One region of the Planococcus faecalis genome, then DNA from elsewhere that is predicted to be linked to it. Evidence: predicted binding sites of a transcription regulator. Region 1 holds the regulator's gene; the other holds the start of a gene.

Evidence for each region. The regulator CtsR, encoded in region 1, represses protease genes until heat stress. The targets are predictions, from matches to a motif close to ATGGTCAATAAAGGTCAAACA.
Region 2: a site for CtsR is predicted at 4,882-4,902, ahead of clpP (ATP-dependent Clp endopeptidase proteolytic subunit ClpP). Genes of this name have one in related genera too.

Annotation. Positions count from the first base shown of each region.
Region 1 covers NZ_CP019401.1:97,104-104,427, forward strand. The annotation lists rRNA gene AJGP001_RS00460 (23S ribosomal RNA) at 1-492, shown strand, start outside; rRNA gene rrf (5S ribosomal RNA) at 632-747, shown strand; gene AJGP001_RS17425 (hypothetical protein) at 1,064-1,210, shown strand; gene AJGP001_RS00475 (CtsR family transcriptional regulator) at 1,998-2,468, shown strand; gene AJGP001_RS00480 (UvrB/UvrC motif-containing protein) at 2,481-3,014, shown strand; gene mcsB (protein-arginine kinase McsB) at 3,004-4,095, shown strand; gene AJGP001_RS00490 (ATP-dependent Clp protease ATP-binding subunit) at 4,092-6,554, shown strand; gene radA (DNA repair protein RadA) at 6,616-7,324, shown strand, end outside.
Region 2 covers NZ_CP019401.1:1,125,937-1,133,260, forward strand. The annotation lists gene rapZ (RNase adapter RapZ) at 1-253, shown strand, start outside; gene AJGP001_RS05540 (gluconeogenesis factor YvcK family protein) at 258-1,253, shown strand; gene whiA (DNA-binding protein WhiA) at 1,277-2,227, shown strand; gene AJGP001_RS05550 (HPr family phosphocarrier protein) at 2,279-2,536, shown strand; one part of gene AJGP001_RS05555 (IS1182 family transposase) at 2,712-3,281, shown strand; one part of gene AJGP001_RS05555 (IS1182 family transposase) at 3,284-4,075, shown strand; gene clpP (ATP-dependent Clp endopeptidase proteolytic subunit ClpP) at 4,193-4,804, opposite strand; tRNA gene AJGP001_RS05565 (tRNA-Arg) at 4,977-5,048, shown strand; gene AJGP001_RS05570 (glutaredoxin family protein) at 5,553-5,783, shown strand; gene AJGP001_RS05575 (sugar-binding transcriptional regulator) at 5,891-6,934, shown strand; gene gap (type I glyceraldehyde-3-phosphate dehydrogenase) at 6,935-7,324, shown strand, end outside.

The sequences.
Region 1 (7,324 bases):
TGGAAGGGCCATCGCTCAACGGATAAAAGCTACCCCGGGGATAACAGGCTTATCTCCCCCAAGAGTCCACATCGACGGGGAGGTTTGGCACCTCGATGTCGGCTCATCGCATCCTGGGGCTGTAGTCGGTCCCAAGGGTTGGGCTGTTCGCCCATTAAAGCGGTACGCGAGCTGGGTTCAGAACGTCGTGAGACAGTTCGGTCCCTATCCGTCGCGGGCGCAGGAAATTTGAGAGGAGCTGTCCTTAGTACGAGAGGACCGGGATGGACACACCGCTGGTGTACCAGTTGTTCTGCCAAGGGCATCGCTGGGTAGCTATGTGTGGCCGGGATAAGTGCTGAAAGCATCTAAGCACGAAGCCCCCCTCAAGATGAGATTTCCCATTGCGCAAGCAAGTAAGATCCCTCAAAGACGATGAGGTAGATAGGTTCGAGGTGGAAGCGTAGCGATACGTGCAGCTGACGAATACTAATCGATCGAGGACTTAACCAACACATTGTATGCGAAAAACTTGCTTGTTTCACCTGTCGTTTATCCAGTTTTGAAAGAATAAGCCCAAGTTTTTGTAAAAAAAGCTTGAAAAAAACCAGTACCACTGGTATAATAAATCTTGTCTTTCAAAACCAAATAGTCCAGTGATGATGGCAAAGAGGCCACACCCGTTCCCATCCCGAACACGGCAGTTAAGCTCTTTTGCGCTGATGGTAGTTGGGGGTTTCCCCCTGTGAGAGTAAGACGTCGCTGGGCACATGAAAAAAAGTCGTTACCGATTCCGGTAACGGCTTTTTTGTATGGAAAAAATTAGAGCGCGATAAAAAATGGTAGTTGATAAGTTAAGTATGTTTATTGAAGAAAATAAAGAATGATGCCTTCACCTTCATTGGGTCTACTGATAGTACTTCAATAAGAAATGTAGCTGATATTTCGAAATAGAACAGTGAGTAAAGAGTCTTGAAGCTGAATTGCTTCAAGGGTTTTTTAAAAATTGATTCCGTTAGTCAGTCATCGTAGAAATGATTAATCCATCTGCCTGCAATCCATCTTTACAAAGGAGTTCATTGGAATGTTCATTCAAGGCGCGCTGGGAAGGTGGGCCAATATCCGCAAAATAAATCGATATGTCGTACCGGTCGCACTATGGTTCCAATTGGAAAATTCCTTGCCACAATCAAACTTGATGGAATTAAACAAATTTCTTGGAACTCTTTGAAACCATTTATTCAACGGGGATTTAGTACCTCACGGCTTACGTCCTGCAGGTACCAAGGTGATGATCACTTTCGTCAGTCTTTCAACCCGTGTGATTACTGCACTTTTGTGGGGAGCGCCTGCAATGGTGTTGCCTCGGATATGCTCGAACTTTTTTTGGAACGAAGGATAATTGGCTTTTCTTTCAGAAATATGCCGTTGGAACGCCTATTGCATCGGTGTTCCTGGTAGCCGTTGAGCTTTCGTTTCCCTTGCATTGGCAGTGCGGCAACATCAAGAAATCGCCTTTTGAACATGCGCTAGAGCGTGCGAATGGAATCATCTCTGCGTGGCCTAGAGTGACGTCTAGTGTTCAGTCCTGAGCTACCAAGTTTTTGATATAAGATTTTTTATTACTTCGGTAAAGCAACTAAAAGGCGACCACAGAGTTTCTTGTTTTTGTGACTAGGTTTAATAATCGCGGGTTGAGTGGCTCGGTTTCAAGAAATTGATGACATTGTAATTGGCTGCAGGAAGCGATTCAGACGTTTGGCAATTTGCGCCACAGGTAGGGGGGAGGCTTCCATCACCGGTTCATCCGTGATCGCTCCTCCATTTTTCTTTGGTCGGAAAATACATAGTGAATTTACTAAGAATGGCTTTTTTAGTTGTCGAACTTAAGTTTACAATCGGTGTGAGTAATCCTTTCGATACTTACTATTTGATATCTCTAAAAAGCTTGGTGTATAATTAAGTCAAATATAGTCAAAGTCAATTTCATCATATTATGTATTAAAGAGGTGAAGACGGTGCGAAACATTTCGGATGTAATTGAAGGTTATTTAAGACAAGTTATCGAATTAAGCGAGAGAGATCATATTGAAATTAAACGCAGTGAAGTTGCTGAAAAATTTCAATGTGTTCCTTCTCAAATAAATTATGTCATTAATACTCGATTCACTGTTGATCGTGGATATTTAGTAGAAAGTAAGCGTGGCGGCGGTGGATATATTCGTATTAAGAGAATTAGACTTCATCAAAAATCAGACGTAATTGCAGAAGTAATACAGAGGTTGGAACATGGAGCTACTCAAGTAATGGCAGAAGACATTGTTTTTAGGCTACTGGATGAAGAGATTGTTTCTAAACGAGAGGCAAAACTAATTCTAAGCGCAGTAGATCGTTCAACTCTTCTGTTGGCTCTTCCGATACGTGATGAAGTCCGTGCACGGATTCTTATAGCGATGCTTTTTACAATTAAATATGAATCGAACACTTAAAGAGGTGAAAAGATGATTTGTACTCAGTGCGGAGAATGTTCTGCATCAGTAATAGTGAAAAAACAGCAGCTAGGACAGGTGATGGAGCTTCAGTTATGTCATATCTGTGCTGCTGAAAATCATAGTATCAATATTGCTTTTGAACAGGATCCATTAGCTATTCACCAACTATTATCGAATTGGTTCCCTAATTCGCAAGCGACTATTAGCAGGCCAAAAAAAGAAGTGGCTATTTGTCCTTCTTGTGGCTTTACTTTTTCACATTTTCTAAAGCTTGGAAAATTTGGATGTGCTTCCTGTTATGATACATTTTCGTCACAACTCAATGAAATATTCAAGCGATTTCATAATGGCAATACAGAACATACGGGAAAAATACCCGCTTCTTACGGATCAACGTTAAAAATTAAAAAAGAGATTGAAAAACTTCGAAAGCAAATGCAGGTATCAATTCAAGAAGAAGAATTTGAAGAAGCTGCAAGATTAAGAGACGAGGTAAAACGATTAAACGTAACGCTTGAGGGGGGTTCACCAGATGGCAGTTGAACGGTTTCTCCAACCTCGGGCAAGCAGCTGGATGGCCAATGATGGTAGCAATGTAGATATTGCAATGAGTACAAGAATTAGATTAGCTAGAAATTTGAATGATTTTAAGTTCCCGTATGCCTTTACAGAAGACGAAGCACTTAAAGTGGATAAAGAAATTTCCTCTGTATTATTAGATAAAGGTAGTGAGTTAGATTATACTTTTAGCCATATCAATATTGACGAACTTGCCCAATTACAAAAAGAAGTACTTGTAGAAAAACATTTAATTAGTCCTTACCTTATGAATAGCTATCACCCGGGCTCTGTTTTATTGTCTGAAAACGAAGAGTTGAGTATTATGGTAAATGAAGAAGATCATTTGCGGATTCAAAGCTTGCAATCTGGATTTCAGCTTCAAAAAGCTTATCAAATAGCAAGTGAACTAGATACGTTATTAGAAAAGAATTTGTCTTATGCTTTTCATGAGAAGTATGGGTATCTGACTAGCTGTCCGACCAATGTTGGCACTGGAATGAGAGCTTCGGTTATGCTTCATTTACCGGCTTTGACTATGTCTCATCAGATTCAACGGATTATTCCCGCGATCTCAAGGCTTGGTATGGTAGTACGTGGTATTTATGGAGAAGGTAGCGAGGCGTTAGGAAATGTTTATCAAATATCCAATCAATTAACGCTTGGTAAATCAGAATATGAAATTCTTCAAGATTTGGAGAATATGACAGAACAGATTATCCAGCAAGAACGTAAAGCACGTGAAGCCATATTGTTAAACTCACCTTTAATGTTAGAGGACCGGGTGTATCGTTCGCTTGGTGTTCTTACCCATTCGAGACTGCTGACGACGGAAGAAGCTGCGACTTGTCTGTCAGATGTTCGATTGGGTATTGATTTAAAGATGATTCAAAATATGAATATGTCGATTTTGAATGAATTAATGATTTTTATGCAGCCGGCATTTTTGCAGCAATATGCAGACAAGCCACTGCAACCGAAAGAACGTGACTTTGCTCGGGCGAAGTTGTTCCGGGAGCGATTGAATAAAATAGATATGAATAGTGAAGGAGAGGATCTTGCATGATGTTTAATCGATTTACACAACGCGCACAAAAAGTTCTTCAATTAGCTCAAGAAGAGGCCATTCGCATGAAACATGAATCAATCGGTACAGAGCATATTCTTCTCGGTTTGATTCGTGAAGGTGGCGGTATTGCCGCAAAAGCTCTAGAAGCGATTGAAGTGAACACACAGTTGATCGAAGAAGGTGTTAAAGAATTAGTGGGTGTTGGCGAAAAAGACGTTGGTCCAATCGTTCATTACACGCCAAGAGCAAAAAAAGTGATTGAGTTGTCAGTTGATGAGTCCCGTAAATTGGGCCATTCTTATATAGGTACAGAGCATTTACTGTTAGCGCTTATTCGTGAAGGAGAAGGCGTTGCGGCTCGTGTGTTAGGAAATGCAGGTGTTAGCTTGAATAAGGCGCGCCAGCAAGTGTTGCAGCTTCTAGGGAGCAATGAGCAGGCATCAACAGGTACGAGTCCGAATGCTTCGGCAAACACACCAACTTTAGATGGCTTAGCTCGTGATTTAACGCAAGTCGCTCGTGAAGGTGGATTGGACCCTGTAATCGGCAGAAGTGATGAGATTACACGTGTCATTGAAGTGTTGAGCCGTAGAACAAAAAACAACCCGGTGTTAATTGGTGAGCCTGGTGTTGGTAAAACAGCGATTGCTGAAGGATTGGCTCAGCAAATCGTTAACAACGAAATTCCAGAAACGTTGCGCGACAAGCGCGTTATGGTTTTGGATATGGGGACAGTAGTTGCTGGAACAAAATACCGTGGTGAATTTGAAGATCGATTGAAAAAAGTGATGGATGAAATTCGTCAAGCAGGCAATGTGATTCTGTTTATCGATGAGCTTCATACATTAATCGGTGCTGGCGGTGCAGAAGGTGCAATTGATGCATCTAATATTTTAAAACCGTCACTATCACGCGGGGAACTTCAGTGTATTGGTGCGACAACGTTAGATGAGTACCGCAAATACATTGAAAAAGACGCAGCTCTTGAGCGTCGTTTCCAGCCAATTCAAGTAGATGAGCCTTCAGTAGAAGAATCCATTCAAATTATCCGTGGCTTGCGTGATCGTTATGAAGCGCATCACCGTGTGAAAATTACCGATGAAGCAATTGAAGCAGCAGCTAAGATGTCGGATCGCTACATTTCGGATCGTTTCTTGCCGGATAAGGCGATTGACTTGATTGATGAGGCTGGATCGAAAGTAAGACTTCGCTCGTATACGACTCCACCAGATTTAAAAGAGTTGGAATCTCGATTAGAAGCTGCACGTTCTGAGAAGAACGAAGCAGTCCAAAGCCAAGAGTTTGAAAAAGCGGCTTCGCTTCGTGACGCTGAACAGAAATTGCAAAACCAATTAGATAAAACGAAAAAAGAATGGAAAGAAAAACAAGGCAAAGAAGAGTCTGAAGTGACAGTAGAAGATATTGCGAAAGTCGTGTCTATGTGGACCGGTATTCCTGTATCGAAATTGGCACAAACAGAATCGGATAAGTTGTTGAACTTGGAGTCTATTCTTCACAACCGTGTAATCGGCCAAAATGAAGCCGTGACGTCTATTTCAAAAGCTATCCGACGTGCCCGTGCAGGATTGAAAGATCCGAAACGTCCAATTGGATCGTTCATTTTTCTTGGACCAACCGGTGTTGGTAAAACGGAATTAGCACGTGCCCTAGCTGAGTCTATGTTTGGCGATGAAGAAGCGATGATTCGTATCGACATGTCTGAATACATGGAAAGACATTCGACTTCTCGTCTAGTCGGTTCGCCTCCAGGTTATGTGGGTTATGAAGAAGGCGGACAGTTGACGGAGAAAGTTCGCAGAAAGCCTTATTCAGTCGTCCTGCTTGATGAAATTGAAAAAGCTCATCCAGATGTCTTCAACATTCTATTGCAAGTTCTTGAAGATGGTCGATTGACGGATTCAAAAGGTCGCAGAGTCGATTTCCGTAATACGGTCATTATTATGACTTCAAACGTCGGGGCAGAAGAGCTAAAATACAATAAATACGTTGGCTTTAATTTAGATGATGCAAAAACGGACTATAAGGACATGAAAGGGAAAATGCTTGCTGAATTGAAAAAAGCATTCCGCCCAGAGTTCTTAAACCGTGTAGATGACATGATCGTCTTCCATTCTCTTGAAAAAGAAAACTTGAGAGAGATTGTGACGTTGATGACAAAACAATTGGTCGATCGCTTGAAAGAGCAGGATATCGATTTGGAGTTAACAGAAGCAGCGCTTGAAAAAGTGGCGAAAGAAGGATATGACCCAGAGTATGGAGCTCGTCCACTGCGTCGTTCACTTCAAAAACACGTAGAAGATCGTTTGTCAGAAGAGCTATTAAAAGGCACGGCTCTGTCAGGTCAAAAAATGATTTTTGATGTAGAAGGTGATGAATTTGTCGTTCGTACAAGTGAGTCTGAAAAAGAAAAAGAAGTAGCAATAGAAAAACAATAAGAACATTCCGCTCTCCGGAGTCACTTTCCGGCGAGCGGTTTTTCTATTTAAGGAGGTACACATGGCTAAGAAAAAGACGAAATTCATTTGTCAGTCGTGTGGCTATGAATCGGCTAGATGGATGGGGAAATGTCCGGGCTGTGCAGCATGGAATACGATGACTGAAGAAGTAGAAGTGGCTGCTCCTAAAGGGACGCGTGGTGCTTTTCAACATAGTGCGGCGGTTCCTCAAAAAGCGATACCGATTAATGCCATTGAAACGCAAGATGAACCACGAGTAGAAACAGAGCTCAGCGAATTAAACCGTGTGCTGGGTGGTGGAATTGTACCTGGATCACTGGTACTTATTGGAGGAGATCCCGGTATCGGGAAATCAACGTTGCTGTTGCAAGTTTCTGCGATGCTTGCAAATAGTGGAAACCGGGTATTATATATTTCCGGAGAAGAATCGATTAGACAAACTAAATTGCGTGCAGAGCGTTTAGATGCGTCATCTTCTGAGTTGTTTATCTACGCTGAAACAAATCTTGAATTGATTCATCACACGATTGAAGATGTAGCACCTGATTTTGTTATTATCGATTCAATTCAGACTGTTCACCACCCCGAAGTCACCTCTGCACCGGGTAGTGTGACGCAAGTAAGAGAAAGTACGGCAGAATTAATGCGAATCGCTAAAACAAAAAATATTGCCATTTTTCTAGTGGGACACGTAACCAAAGAAGGGCAAATTGCAGGACCTCGGATTTTGGAACATATGGTAGATACGG
Region 2 (7,324 bases), 1.0 Mb from region 1:
GCTTGATGAGCGAGTGTCGAGCTATGTACTAAAATGGCAAGAAACGCAAACGCTGCTAGAAAAATTAACTGATTTACTGCAGTTTATGATTCCACAGTACAAAAATGAAGGGAAGGCACAACTTGTTATCGCCTTCGGTTGTACAGGAGGCCAACACCGCTCGGTTACGTTAGCTGAGTACTATGGCAAGCTTCTGGCACAGAATAATAAAGTGATTATCACGCATAGAGACATTAAAATTAGAAAGGATTGAGTGCATGGAACATAATCAGCACCGGAAACGTATCGTTATTTTAGGCGGCGGCACGGGACTGTCTACATTGTTGCGTGGGTTAAAATTGTATCCACTGGATTTGACGGCTATTGTAACAGTGGCAGACGATGGTGGAAGTTCGGGACGCTTAAGAAATGACCTGGATATTCCACCCCCGGGAGATATTCGAAATGTTATGGCAGCTTTATCAGATACAGAACCTTTAGTTGCTGAAATGTTCCAATATCGATTTAAGCACTCCTTAGATCTTGACGGTCATTCTTTGGGTAATCTAATGCTTGCGGCACTGACGGATATTACAGGCGACTTTTCCCATGCAGTCCGCGAAATGAGTCGTGTATTAAGTGTCAATGGCACGGTTTTACCTGCCGCCAACCAAATTGTTACGCTTAGCGCAGAGCTAGAAGATGGGACGATTATAAAAGGGGAATCCAAAATTCCTGCCTATTTACAGCCAATTAAAAGTGTGTTTATTGAACCACATGATGTTAAAGCCTTGCCTGCAACAATTGCAGCAATTAAAAATGCAGACGTAATTGTTGTGGGTCCAGGTTCTTTATACACCAGTATTTTGCCGAACTTGTTAGTGAAAGATATTAAAAAAGCAGTCATAGCTGCTAAGGCAAAGAAAATATACATCTGTAATTTAATGACACAAGCAGGGGAGACTTATCAATATACAGCCTCTGACCATGTTCAAGCACTTTACAATCATGTCGGAGAAAAATTTCTAGATGCTATTCTAATTGATAAAGTCCAAATGCCGTCTAACATTGCAGAACGTTACGAAAAAGAGAAAGCATGGCCTGTTGAGTATGACGAAGAGCGCCTGAAAAAAATGGGTCTCGAAGTCTACAGAAAAGACATTGCTAATATCTCTGGAGAAACTGTACGTCACGAGCCGACGAAAGTTGCAGAATGGTTATTCGAATATGCTGATGGCCGTGCTAGTGAAGATTCGAAGCAGTTGTATTTTTGACGCTTTGAAAGGAGGAACGAATTTTGTCTTTTGCATCCGAAACAAAAAAAGAAATGACACAAATAGAGATAGATGATTGCTGCGGCAAAGCAGAGCTTTCCGCAATGATCCGGATGAATGGCACTCTATCGTTTTCCAATCGGCAATTGAGCCTGGATATTCAAACTGAGAATGCGGCGATCGCCCGCCGTATTTACACGTTATTAAAACGTTTTTACAAAACTTATCCCGTCGAATTGCTGGTTAGAAAAAAGATGCGCTTAAAAAAGAATAATATTTACATTTGTAGAATCCGAGAAGGCGCTAAGCATATTCTCGAAGATCTCGAAATTTTGACTGAAGGATTTCAATTCCAGCACCAGATTGTCAAGTCGCTGATTGAAAAGAACTGTTGCAAACGTTCGTATATCCGAGGTGCCTTTTTAGCTGGAGGATCTGTCAATAATCCTGAAACGTCATCTTACCATCTCGAAATTTACTCGCTCTACAAAGACCATGCAGACTCGTTAGTTGAATTAATGAACGAATTTCGTTTGAATAGCAAAACGATTGAACGTAAAAAAGGATTTGTGACTTACCTGAAAGAAGCAGAAAAAATTTCTGATTTTCTAAGCATTACAGGCGCACATTCTGCTTTATTGAAATTTGAGGATGTTCGAATTATTCGAGATATGCGTAATAGCGTTAATCGGTTAGTAAATTGTGAAACCGCTAACTTAAACAAAACCATCGATGCGGCATTGCGGCAAGTAGAAAATATTCGATTTATCGACCAAACAATTGGCATTGACCAATTGCCTGAAAGACTACGTGAAATCGCCAGACTCCGGGTAGAGTGTCAAGATGTGACGTTAAAAGAGCTAGGGGAAATGGTATCGGGCGGAACCGTCAGCAAGTCGGGGGTAAACCATCGTCTGCGAAAAATTGATGAGATTGCAGCATCCCTGAGAAATGGAGAAATGATCGGCCGCTAGCTAGGCTGTTCGTTTATATAGAAGAGAGTTGAGTTTTGGAGGAGGATCCGTATGGTTGAAAAACAAGTAAAAGTACGATTAAAATCAGGTCTTCAAGCAAGACAAGCAGCGTTATTTGTTCAAGAAGCAAATCGATACAGCGCAGATGTTTATTTGGAAAAAGACAATAAGAAAGTAAACGCCAAAAGTATTATGGGAATTATGAGCTTGGCAATTAGTAAAGGAACAGAAGTCACCATTTCTGCAGAAGGCTTGGATGAAGAAAAAGCGGTTCAGTCTTTATCGGAGATTATTGAAAAAGAAGCGTAAAAAAGCAGCAATCTATTATTTCAAGTAACTTCCACAAACGAAACGTATAAAAAAACTCACAGTCAAAGATGACTGTGAGTTTTCAGGCTGTCGAGAAACCCTCTCGACAGTCTTTTTTTGTTTATTTCGATACTTTTTTGATGTAAACTGAAAGAAAAAGAAGGAGCGAAGTCCCATGATTGGTCCCGTCAAAAATCACCGTCATGAACAGGTCACCGTCTCAATTGATGAACTCGTGCCATACGACCATTTTCTTCGTACCGTTGATGCCCTCATTGATTTTTCTTTTATTGAACGGATTGCTTCCCCTTATTATTGTCCGGATAACGGCCGTCCCGCCATTCCGCCCATTACCTTATTCAAAATGATTTTCATCGGCTATTTTTATAGCGTTCGTTCAGAACGCCAACTGGAAAAAGAGATTCGGGATAACATTGCTTACCGATGGTTTTTGGGCTATTCTCTCGTCGACCGGATTCCAGATCACTCCACCATCAGTTTCAATCGGAAGGGCCGATTTGAAGACACCTCGGTCTTTGAAGAAATCTTCGACGAAACGGTTCGTCAGGCAAAAGCCCACGGCATGGTGAGTGGCCGCGTGCTTCTGTCCGATTCCACGCATATCAAAGCCAATGCCAATAAGAACAAGTTTATCCGAAAAGCAAAGGCCGAAAAAGTGGTGAGCTACCTGGGGGAATTGGAAGAAGCGGTCGTAGCTGACCGGGAGGCCCATGGAAAAAAGCGCTGAAGCCGAAGGTGATTCGGCCCGTTGCCAAAACCAAACCGGCGATGACCCGCGAAAGCGTGACCGATCCAGATAGTGGGTTCCTCATGCGAAACCAGAAACCTCAAGGTTTTTTCTATCTCGACCACCGAACGGTGGATGCCAAATACAATTTCATCACGGATACCTATATCACGGCCGGCAATATGCACGACGCCGTTCCTTATTTGGACCGGCTCGCTGTACAAAAGAAGAAGTTTGCTTTTCCGGTGGAAGCCGTCGCCTTGGATGCCGGCTATTTTACCGGCCACATCTGTAAAACGTTAAACGAAGCCGGAACGTTTGTGGTCATGGGCTACCGCCGTTTCAAAGGCGGTAACCCGAAAGTGCCGAAACGGTTATTTACGTATGTCCCTTCACTGGATGCGTATGCTTGCCCCATGGGCTGTAAGTTGTCCTACGCCACCACAGATCGAGAGGGATATCGGCAGTACAAAAGCCGGCCGGAGGATTGTGAACATTGTCCACTGCGCTCGAATTGTTTTTCCGCGAAAAGCAAGCAGCGCTCGATTTTCCGACACATCTGGGAAGACGAAAAAGAAAAGGTGCGCGCCAACAAGCGCACCCCCAGCGGAAAAAAGCTATACAAGTTACGAAGCCAGACCATCGAACGGAGTTTCGCCGATGCGAAAGAACTCCATAGTTTCCGTTACGCAAGGCGACGAGGGCGCAAGTCTGTCCAAGAACAGGCTTATCTGACAGCCGCAGTGCAAAACATCAAAAAAATGACCCTTCTGCTAAGCAGAAGGGTCTAAAAACTTCACGTTCTTTTGTTTCTTGACCAATCCACTGAGAAGATAATCGATAAAACCTTAGTTTCTCAACAAGCTGAAAACTCACAGTCAAAGATGACTGTGAGTTTTTTGCTTGATTTAGTTTTCTTTTTTGTGGTTTTCAGGCAATTTGCTACGTGTAATCACTTGGTCGATTAAGCCGTATTCAAGTGCGCGTTCTGCTGTCATGAAGTTATCGCGATCTGTATCTTTAGCGATAACTTCGATTGGCTGACCTGTGCGCTCAGAAAGAATCTGGTTTAATTTTTCGCGAAGGTGAAGAATGCGTTTTGCTGCAATTTCGATTTCAGTCGCTTGTCCTTGGGCACCACCAAGCGGTTGGTGAATCATTACTTCAGCATTTGGAAGCGCAAGGCGTTTGCCTTTTGTTCCTGCTGCAAGTAGGAAAGCACCCATTGAAGCAGCCATACCGATACAGATTGTTTGAACGTCTGGACGGATAAACTGCATCGTATCATAAATCGCCATACCAGCTGTGATACTACCACCTGGGCTGTTAATGTAGATTGAAATATCCTTATCTGGATCTTCTGCTTCAAGGAATAGAAGTTGCGCCACAATAGAGTTTGCAACGTTATCGTCAATTGCACTACCTAGCATAATGACGCGGTCTTTTAACAAACGTGAGTAAATATCGTAAGCACGTTCGCCTCGGCTAGTTTGTTCGATTACTGTAGGAATTAAGTTCATAGAATAGTTCCTCCTCGATTAAGTGTTTTGCAAACAATGCTGAAAGTTCTCTCAGCTGTACTATTATCATACACATCATGGTCAATGAAGGTCAAATCTAACGAATCAAAAAAACGGACTTGATTATGTTGAAATATTTTTGTATAATAGAAAAGTCGCTAATAGCGAAAACGCCCTCGTAGTGTAATGGATCACACGTAAGATTCCGGTTCTTGAAATGGAGGTTCGATTCCTTCCGAGGGCATAAGAAAAGCGCAACAACTCCTTGAATCCGGAAAAAGCCTATTAAACTAAAATCTATTGTTCTAAAGTTGAGAAATGCCCCTTTGCCTTAGTTGGTAAAGGGGTGTTTTTTACTTTTGGCTGTATTTTTTGATTTCAAAAAACCAAAGAGAAAAGGGAAGTTTAAAAGAGCCGGTAGAAAGGGAAATGACTAGTAGCTTATACTAGTAAAGAAAGCAACAGGTGAGCAAATTATTGATTCTTATTGTCATCGTATCTATTGGTAGTGTAGCAGCGATTTTCATACCAATATAATGGCTTCGTGCACCTTAAAGAAGAGAGTAACCAGTGTTAAGCACAAATTGAAATTTAGTAACAGTGTACACTTGATTTACTACCTAACTTAGTAGAAACAATGGAAGGTTCTGTTGATCAATAGCAACATGTTATTGATTGTCTGACAGATATCGGTTTGGAGAAAGTTTCTCCAGTAACTTCATACTTTTATTTAGAAAGAAGGAGACAGATGTACACTTTATACACGCGTTCTAATTGCCCTCTTTGCGAGGAAGCCAAATTGATGATTGCACTAGTCAACGAGGAGGTACCATTGCCTTACACAGAAGTAGATATCGAAAGTGATGAAGCCTTACACGAAAAATACATGATGATGATCCCTGTATTAGAAAAAAACAATCGCGTATTGGTGTATGGCAATATTGGTTATGTTGAATTACTGGAAGCGTTAGAAACTTAACGCTTCTTTTTATTTGCAATTAAAAGAAAGATTAGGTAGAATGAATTTAGTGGGACGCATAATTAATTAGTGGGACAAAAAACGTCCAGATAGAATGGAGTGAACCTATGGATGCATTATCTGTCGCTCAGCAAAAGTTGATGCCGGAAATGTCCGAACTCCTGAAAAAACGTTATCAAATTTTACAGATTATCAACTTGGAACAGCCAATCGGTAGGCGAACTTTGAGTGAAGTTGCCGGGTTGACAGAGCGAGAAATTAGAAAAGACACGGATTTACTACGCAATCAGCAATTGATTGAAATGAAAGCAGCGGGCATGACAGTTACTTCGCAAGGATTGGAAGTGCTAGAGAAGCTAAAAGTTTTTGTGCGTGAAATGTCTGGACTGACAGATATGGAAATACAGCTACAAGAAATTCTAGGAATTACGAAAGTTGTGATTTTACCGCAAGATAGCGATGAAATTCCAGCAGTGAAGTCTCATATTGGTAAAGAGGCTGCTCGTTTTTTGGAAACGTTGTTTGCCCGCTATAAGAAAATCGCTGTTACTGGCGGTAGCACAATGGCGGCTATTTCGAAAGAACTAACGAACGGAAAGCCCGACAAAGCGCTGCAATTTATCGCTGCACGCGGTGGACTGGGAGAAGATGTTTTGCACCAAGCAAATACGATTGCAGCTGCATTTGCCGAAAAAACAGGTGGTTCATTTAAGACGCTATACTTGCCTGATCATTTGAGTGCAGAAGCATTTGCCATGATGATGAAAGAACCAGTGATCAAAGAAATGATGGATTTGTACGATCAAACAGATGTTGTCGTCCACGGGATTGGCAATGCAGGAGAGATGGCGGTTCGTCGGCACTCTTCTACTGAAGAAGTTGAAAAAATTCATTCAGGCGGAGCGATTAGTGAGGCTTTCGGCTATTATTTCGATAAAGACGGAAAAATTGTTTATCGCATTCGAACGGCGGGCATTCAATTAGAGCAGGTGCAAAAAGCGACAACTGTTTTGGCAGTTGCCGGTGGTGAATCTAAAGCAAGAGCGATTTTATCGTACGCTAAAAACGCAGCGAGTCCGACAGTGTTGATCACAGACGAAGGTGCTGCACGAAAAATTATGGAATTGACTAAAAAATTGGAGGAATACTAAATGACTTTAAAATTAGCAATTAACGGATTTGGACGTATAGGACGCATTGTATTTCGTGAAGCTTTAACAAATGACGAAGTAGAAGTGGTAGCAGTAAACGATTTGACAGACGCAAAAATGTTGGCACATCTTTTGAAATACGATTCTGTTCATGGTATTTTAGACGCTGAAGTTTCAGTTGATGGCGACAACATTGTTGTTAACGGCAAAACAATCCGCGTATTCTCTGAAAAAGATCCAGCTAACCTTCCTTGGGGCGAGCATGGCATAGACATCGTTGTTGAATCTACTGGATTCTTCACGGATGCTGCTTCTGCTTCTAAACACATCGAAGCCGGCGCTAAAAAAGTAATCGTTTCAGCACCAGGCAAAAACGGCATGAAGACACTT